DNA from 2 places in the Streptomyces sp. DSM 40868 genome. Region 1 is predicted to be linked to the other one. Evidence: predicted binding sites of a transcription regulator. Region 1 holds the regulator's gene; the other holds the start of a gene.
The links. Region 1 encodes HrcA, which represses chaperone genes, less so after heat shock. Its sites were predicted from a motif close to TTNGCACTCNGNNNNNCNGAGTGCNAA; they were not measured.
Positions count from the first base shown of each region.

Region 1 (3,849 bases):
GACTACCACGCTCAGGAAATCATCAAGTTCGGCGAGCCGGTCCCGATGGACGATCTCGGGCTGGAACTCGACACCAGCGAGTTCGGAACCCTTCCCGACGTCAGGCCCCACCGCTACCCGTGACGAAGTCGATCAGTTCCTCCACGCGGCCCAGCAGTTCCGGCTCCAGGTCCTTGTAGGAGCCCACCCGTTTCAGGATCGCCTGCCACACCGCGCCGGTGTTCTCCGCCGGCCAGCCCAGTGCCCGGCACACCCCCGTCTTCCAGTCCTGGCCCTTCGGGACCGTCGGCCATGCCTCGATGCCCAGGGAGGACGGCTTCACCGCCTGCCAGATGTCGATGAACGGGTGACCGACGACCAGGGCGTGCTCGCTGGTGACCGACTGGGCGATCCGCCACTCCTTGGTGCCCGGCACCAGATGGTCCACCAGGACGCCCAGGCGGGCGTCGGGGCCCGGGGCGAAGGACTCCACGACGGCCGGCAGGTCGTCCACGCCCTCCAGGTACTCCACGACCACGCCCTCGACGCGCAGGTCGTCGCCCCAGACCTTCTCGACCAGCTCGGCGTCGTGCCGACCCTCCACGTAGATACGGCCGGCGCGGGCCACGCGCGCGCGTGCCTGGGGGACGGCGATCGAGCCGGACGCCGTACGGGTGGGGCGGGCCGGGGCCGAGGCCGGGCGGACCAGGGTGACGACCCTGCCCTCCAGCAGGAAGCCGCGCGGTTCCAGGGGGAAGACACGGTGCTTGCCGAAGCGGTCCTCCAGGGTCACCGTGCCCGCCTCGCAGCGGATCACCGCCCCGCAGAACCCGGTACCGGCCTCCTCCACCACCAGCCCCGGGTCGGCCGGGACCTCCGGCGCCGGTTTCGGTTTCTTCTTCCACGGAGGGGTGAGGTCGGCGGAGTACTGGCGCATTCGGATGACGATAGGAGAAGCCGCGCCGTGACCAGCGCGACACGCCGGGATGCGAAGAGAACCGCCGTTCAGATCACGCCGAACCGTGCCGCCAGCTCGTCCCGTTGACGTCGTACGAACGCCGCGTCCACCGCCGCCCCGTGACCGGGCACGTACACCGCGTCCTCGCCGCCCAGCGCCAGCAGCCGGTCCAGGGCGTCCGGCCAGCGGGCGGGGACCGCGTCCGGGCCGGCCTGGGGCTCGCCGGACTCCTCCACCAGGTCGCCGCAGAAGACGACCTCCGGGGAGCCGGGAACCAGCACCGCGAGGTCGTGGGCGGTGTGGCCCGGGCCCACGTTGGCCAGCAGCGCCTGGCGACCGCCGCCGAGGTCCAGCGTCCACTCGCCGGACACCAGGTGCCGGGGCGTGACCAGCGCGTCCACCGCCTCGTCGGCGTCGGCGACCGGCAGCCCGTTGCGCACCGCGTCCAGCCGCAGCTCCGCCCGCTCGAACGCGAACACCGCGTCCAGGCCGACCGCCCCGTACACCTCCGCCCCGGCGAACACCGCCGCGCCGAAGACATGGTCGAAGTGCGGATGGGTGAGCGCGAGATGGGTCACACGGCCACCCGCCAGCTCCTCGGCCCGCGCCCGCAGCCGGACCCCCTCCGCCAGGCTCGAACCGGCGTCCACGAGCAGCGCCGTCCCCTCGCCCACGACCAGCCCCGCCGTGCAGTCCCAGCCCGGCAGCCGGCACCGCCCCACCCCGGCCGCCAGCCGTTCCCACCCCAGCTCTTCCCAAGTCACGCTCATACCCGCGACGCTAGCGGTACGACCCGGCGGCGCGGCCCGACCTTGCCCAGGGTGTACCCGACGGCCGTACACTGGGCCGGGGAATGCTGGCACTCGCGTGGGAAGAGTGCCAGGCGGACGACCCGACGGGACGAGGGACGACGTGCTGGAGGTGCGCGCGAATGCTGAGTGAACGCAGGCTTCAGGTACTGCGCGCCATCGTCCAGGACTATGTGGGCACCGAGGAGCCGGTCGGTTCCAAGGCGCTCACCGAGCGGCACAACCTCGGCGTCTCCCCGGCCACCGTCCGCAACGACATGGCGGCCCTGGAGGACGAGGGGTACATCGCGCAGCCGCACACCAGCGCGGGGCGCATCCCCACCGACAAGGGCTACCGCCTGTTCGTCGACAAGCTCGCGGGCGTGAAGCCGATGACCGCGCCCGAGCGGCGGGCGATCCAGAACTTCCTGGAGGGCGCCGTCGACCTCGACGACGTCGTGGCACGCACGGTGCGGCTGCTCGCGCAGCTGACCCGGCAGGTCGCCGTCGTGCAGTACCCGTCGCTGACCCGGTCCACGGTCCGGCACGTGGAGCTGCTCTCGCTCGCCCCGGCGCGCGTGATGCTCGTGCTGATCACCGACACCGGCCGGGTCGAGCAGCGTATGGTCGACTGCCCGGCCCCGTTCGGCGAGGCCTCGCTGGCGGATCTGCGGGCCCGGCTGAACAGCAGGGTCGCGGGCCGCCGGTTCACCGATGTGCCGATGCTGGTCGAGGACCTGCCGGACGCCTTCGAGCCGGAGGACCGAGGTACGGTCTCCACGGTGCTCTCCACCCTGCTGGAGACACTCGTGGAGGAGAACGAGGAGCGGCTGATGATCGGCGGTACCGCCAATCTCACCCGCTTCGGGCACGACTTCCCCCTCACGATCAGGCCCGTCCTGGAGGCATTGGAGGAGCAGGTCGTGCTCCTCAAACTCCTCGGCGAGGCGAAAGACCCGGGCGTGACCGTGCGCATCGGCCACGAGAACGCCCACGAGGGACTCAACTCCACGTCCGTCGTGTCGGTCGGTTACGGTTCGGGCGGCGAGGCGGTTGCCAAGCTCGGCGTGGTCGGACCGACCCGCATGGACTACCCGGGAACGATGGGAGCGGTACGCGCAGTGGCACGGTACGTCGGACAGATCCTGGCGGAGTCGTAAGTGGCCACGGACTACTACGCCGTTCTCGGCGTGCGCCGCGACGCGTCGCAGGATGAGATCAAGAAGGCGTTCCGGCGGCTCGCGCGCGAGCTGCACCCGGACGTCAACCCGGATCCGAAGACCCAGGAGCGGTTCAAGGAGATCAACGCCGCTTACGAGGTGCTGTCGGACCCGCAGAAGAAGCAGGTCTACGACCTCGGCGGCGACCCGCTCTCGCAGTCCGGCGGCGCCGGCGCGGGCGGCTTCGGGGCCGGCGGCTTCGGCAACTTCTCCGACATCATGGACGCGTTCTTCGGTACGGCGTCGCAGCGCGGGCCGCGCTCGCGCACCCGGCGCGGCCAGGACGCGATGATCCGGATCGAGGTCGAGCTGGACGAGGCGGCCTTCGGGACGACCAAGGACATCCAGGTCGACACCGCCATCGTCTGCAACACCTGCAACGGCGAGGGCGCGGCCCCCGGCACGTCCGCGCAGACGTGTGACATGTGCCGCGGCCGGGGCGAGGTCTCGCAGGTCACCCGGTCCTTCCTGGGCCAGGTCATGACCTCCCGGCCGTGCCCGCAGTGCCAGGGCTTCGGCACGGTCGTGCCGACCCCGTGCCCGGAGTGCGCCGGCGACGGCCGCGTGCGCTCCCGCCGCACGCTCACCGTGAAGATCCCGGCCGGTGTCGACAACGGCACCCGGATCCAGCTCGCGGGCGAGGGCGAGGTCGGCCCCGGCGGCGGCCCGGCCGGCGATCTGTACGTGGAGATCCACGAACTGCCGCACCCGACCTTCCAGCGGCGCGGCGACGACCTGCACTGCACGGTCACCATCCCGATGACGGCCGCGGCGCTCGGCACCAAGGTCCCGCTGGAGACCCTGGACGGCATGGAGGAGGTCGACATCCGGCCCGGCACCCAGTCCGGCCAGTCGATCCCGCTGCACGACCGCGGTGTCACGCATCTGCGCGGCGGCGGCCGGG
Region 1 is NZ_CP050504.1:3,188,095-3,191,943, reverse strand. Features, by position in the region: gene HB370_RS14380 (Uma2 family endonuclease) at 1-123, shown strand, start outside; gene HB370_RS14375 (DUF3097 domain-containing protein) at 101-916, opposite strand; gene HB370_RS14370 (MBL fold metallo-hydrolase) at 985-1,707, opposite strand; gene hrcA (heat-inducible transcriptional repressor HrcA) at 1,869-2,885, shown strand; gene dnaJ (molecular chaperone DnaJ) at 2,886-3,849, shown strand, end outside.

Region 2 (3,849 bases), 900 kb from region 1:
CACGCTCGGCGAGGTCATCGCGGACCTGGAGAAGAACCACACGGGGATCGCCGCCCGCGTCCTGGACGACCAGGGCAAGCTGCGCCGGTTCGTCAACGTGTACGTGAACGACGACGACGTGCGCTTCGAGCAGGGCCTGGACACCGCGACCCCCGACGGCGCCGGGATCTCGATCATCCCCGCGGTCGCCGGCGGCTGACCCTTTACCGACGGTAGGCCCGGTCACTGACCGTCCACTCGATTGCCCCCTCCGTGAGAGAAACGGAGGGGGCAATTCTGTGTGATTGAACGCGGTAGAGTTGGGGAACACGGTCGCGATCGGGTGGTCGCGAGCCCGGGAAACATGCTGCGCGCCCGATAAGAAACAGCCAAGTTGTGCGGGTTCTGCGCGGCTTTTGTGGCTTTTATGGGGCCCGACTTGCCCTGACGTCGGGTGAATTCTCGCCATATTCCGGACCTCTGACGTCCAGATTTCTCGTCCGATTGACCTGTTGCAGACGGCAGTTGGACAGATACATTCGGCCGCGGTCGACGCGTTCCGGCGCACGCCCCCGACCAGTTGGGGGGTGAGGTCTGACCCGGGTCCGCGAAGTGTGGATCTGTGCAAGGGCCAGTAATAGGGGAGTTAGGCATGGCTCAGGGCACCGTCAAGTGGTTCAACGCGGAGAAGGGGTACGGCTTCATCGCGGTCGACGGTGGTGCGGACGTCTTCGTCCACTACAGCGCGATTCAGATGGACGGCTACCGCACCCTGGAAGAGGGCCAGCGGGTCGAGTTCGAGATCTCGCAGGGCCAGAAGGGTCCGCAGGCCGACATGGTTCGCGTCACCGCCTGAATGTTTTGTGTGAAGGGCCCGCACCTCGCAGAGGGTGCGGGCCCTTCGCCATGCCCGCCGCCGGGTCCCGGTTCCGGCGTTCGCGGGCGGCTGACGGGCACCTCCCCACCCGGCCGGGCGCTTGCACTCGACCATGCCGAGTGCTAATCATTGCGTTAGCACTCTGAAGGTGAGAGTGACAGTGAAGGACCGGGTCGGTGAGGCCCGCGGGCCGGGTGGGGCAAGGAACCACGAGGCCGGCGAGCCGTCCGTCGCGGGCGCGGGCGCGGTCCGAAGGAATCACCCCCAGTCCTGGAGGGACCACTTCACATGGCCAAGATCATCGCGTTCGACGAGGAGGCGCGGCGCGGCCTCGAGCGCGGCATGAACCAGCTCGCGGACGCCGTGAAGGTGACGCTCGGCCCCAAGGGCCGCAACGTCGTCCTCGAGAAGAAGTGGGGCGCGCCCACGATCACCAACGACGGTGTCTCCATCGCCAAGGAGATCGAGCTCGAGGACCCGTACGAGAAGATCGGCGCCGAGCTGGTCAAGGAAGTCGCCAAGAAGACGGACGACGTCGCCGGTGACGGTACGACCACCGCGACCGTGCTCGCCCAGGCCCTGGTCAAGGAGGGCCTGCGCAACGTCGCCGCCGGCGCCAACCCGATGGCTCTGAAGCGCGGTATCGAGAAGGCCGTCGAGGCCGTCTCCGCCGCCCTGCTGGAGCAGGCGAAGGACGTCGAGACCAAGGAGCAGATCGCCTCCACCGCGTCCATCTCCGCCGCCGACACCCAGATCGGCGAGCTGATCGCCGAGGCCATGGACAAGGTCGGCAAGGAAGGCGTCATCACCGTCGAGGAGTCCAACACCTTCGGTCTGGAGCTCGAGCTCACCGAGGGTATGCGCTTCGACAAGGGCTACATCTCCGCCTACTTCGCGACCGACATGGAGCGCATGGAGGCGGTGCTCGAGGACCCGTACATCCTCATCGCCAACTCCAAGATCTCCGCGGTCAAGGACCTGCTCCCGCTGCTGGAGAAGGTCATGCAGTCGGGCAAGCCGCTGCTGATCATCGCCGAGGACGTCGAGGGCGAGGCCCTGTCGACCCTGGTCGTCAACAAGATCCGCGGCACCTTCAAGTCCGTCGCCGTCAAGGCCCCGGGCTTCGGCGACCGCCGCAAGGCCATGCTCGGCGACATCGCCATCCTCACGGGCGGCGAGGTCATCTCCGAGGAGGTCGGCCTCAAGCTGGAGAACGCGACCCTGGACCTCCTGGGCCGCGCCCGCAAGGTCGTCATCACCAAGGACGAGACCACCATCGTCGACGGTGCCGGCTCCTCCGAGCAGGTCAACGGCCGGGTCAACCAGATCCGCGCCGAGATCGAGAACAGCGACTCCGACTACGACCGCGAGAAGCTCCAGGAGCGCCTGGCCAAGCTCGCGGGCGGCGTGGCCGTCATCAAGGCCGGTGCCGCCACCGAGGTGGAGCTCAAGGAGCGCAAGCACCGCATCGAGGACGCCGTCCGCAACGCGAAGGCCGCCGTCGAGGAGGGCATCGTCGCCGGTGGTGGCGTGGCCCTGCTGCAGGCCTCCCAGGTCTTCGAGAAGCTGGAGCTGGAGGGTGACGAGGCGACCGGCGCCAACGCCGTGCGCATCGCCCTGGAGGCCCCGCTGAAGCAGATCGCCGTGAACGCCGGCCTCGAGGGCGGTGTCGTGGTGGAGAAGGTGCGCAACCTGACCCCGGGCCACGGCCTGAACGCCGCGACCGGCGAGTACGTCGACCTGGTCGCCGAGGGCATCATCGACCCGGCGAAGGTGACGCGTTCCGCGCTGCAGAACGCCGCGTCGATCGCCGCGCTGTTCCTCACCACCGAGGCCGTCATCGCCGACAAGCCGGAGAAGGCCGCGGCCCCGGCCGGCGGCGGCATGCCGGGCGGTGACATGGACTTCTGATCGACCTGAGGGTTGATCACCTGTCCTGCGAACGAGGGCGGTACTCCTGGCTTCCCGGCCGGGGTACCGCCCTCGGGCGTTTCCGGGGTTGTCACGGTTGCCGTGGGGCCGCCCGCTTCTCGGTGAGTGTCGTGCTTCCGTGAGCTGAGTCAAGGGCGCGTTCCGCGTCGGCTGTGCCGATGGCCCTTCGGGCCACCCTTGACACACCTCACTCCAGCACGGGGGAGAAGCGAGCGGGCGGCCCGGGGGAAAGTGGCCGGCTCGGGTTCTTCGGCCCCTGGGGTGGGCTGCGTTCGCATCGTGGGTCGGGGGATGCGCGCTCGCGTCCGACCTGCACGCCGGGTGGTCGGCGGCTTGCGGCCCGGTGGGTGGTGTGTGGTGGCGCCGGAGTTGCTGGGTGGGTGGGTTGTTTTGGAATGTTTGTCCATAACTAGCCCCCTTGGCTCCCTGCCCGAAGGGTCCCCACCGGGCCGCAGGCCGCCAAGCCGGCCCGGCGTGCCGGCGAGGTGCTGTTGCGCTCCCCTGCCTACGGGAGGGTGCAGCCCACCTATGGGCCCGGTGCCGGGGTGGGTCAAGGGTGGGCCGAAGGCGACGCGTAGCGCCCTTGAGGCGGCCCGTGGAAGCACGACACTGGCGGAGAAGCGAGCGGCCCGACGGCCACTGGAAAGCTCCGCCGCGCGTACGGAAGGCCGCCCACCGAAGAGGGGGCGGCCTTTCGGAGAACAGGCGACGTTCAGGGTTTGACGCGCAGCGCGGTGAAGCGGGGCCAGGCAACCTTGGCCGCCTTGTCCGCCTCGTTGCGTACCGCCAGGGACACGCCCCCACTGGTACGCGCCGGGTCGAGTTGCTTCGTGGCGCGGGCCACCACCGCGTGACCGCCGTCCACGGTGATACGGACGCCGCCGGGGGAGACCTCCAGGTCCAGCCGGTGTGTCGCCGCCGGGGTGAGTTTGCCGGTCGTGACGCGCGCCGTGCCGTCGGCCGGCCGCTCGGTCACCCGCAGCCCCGCCTCCGAGACGGTGACCGTGACCGGCACCAGGCTGCCGTGCCCGACCTCCACCGACGCGCTGGTCTTGGTCCCG
Region 2 is NZ_CP050504.1:4,087,351-4,091,199, reverse strand. Features, by position in the region: gene HB370_RS18450 (MoaD/ThiS family protein) at 1-199, shown strand, start outside; gene HB370_RS18445 (cold-shock protein) at 632-835, shown strand; gene groL (chaperonin GroEL) at 1,145-2,767, shown strand; gene HB370_RS18435 (polysaccharide deacetylase family protein) at 3,501-3,849, opposite strand, start outside.
Region 2: a site for HrcA is predicted at 956-982, ahead of groL (chaperonin GroEL). Genes of this name have one in related genera too.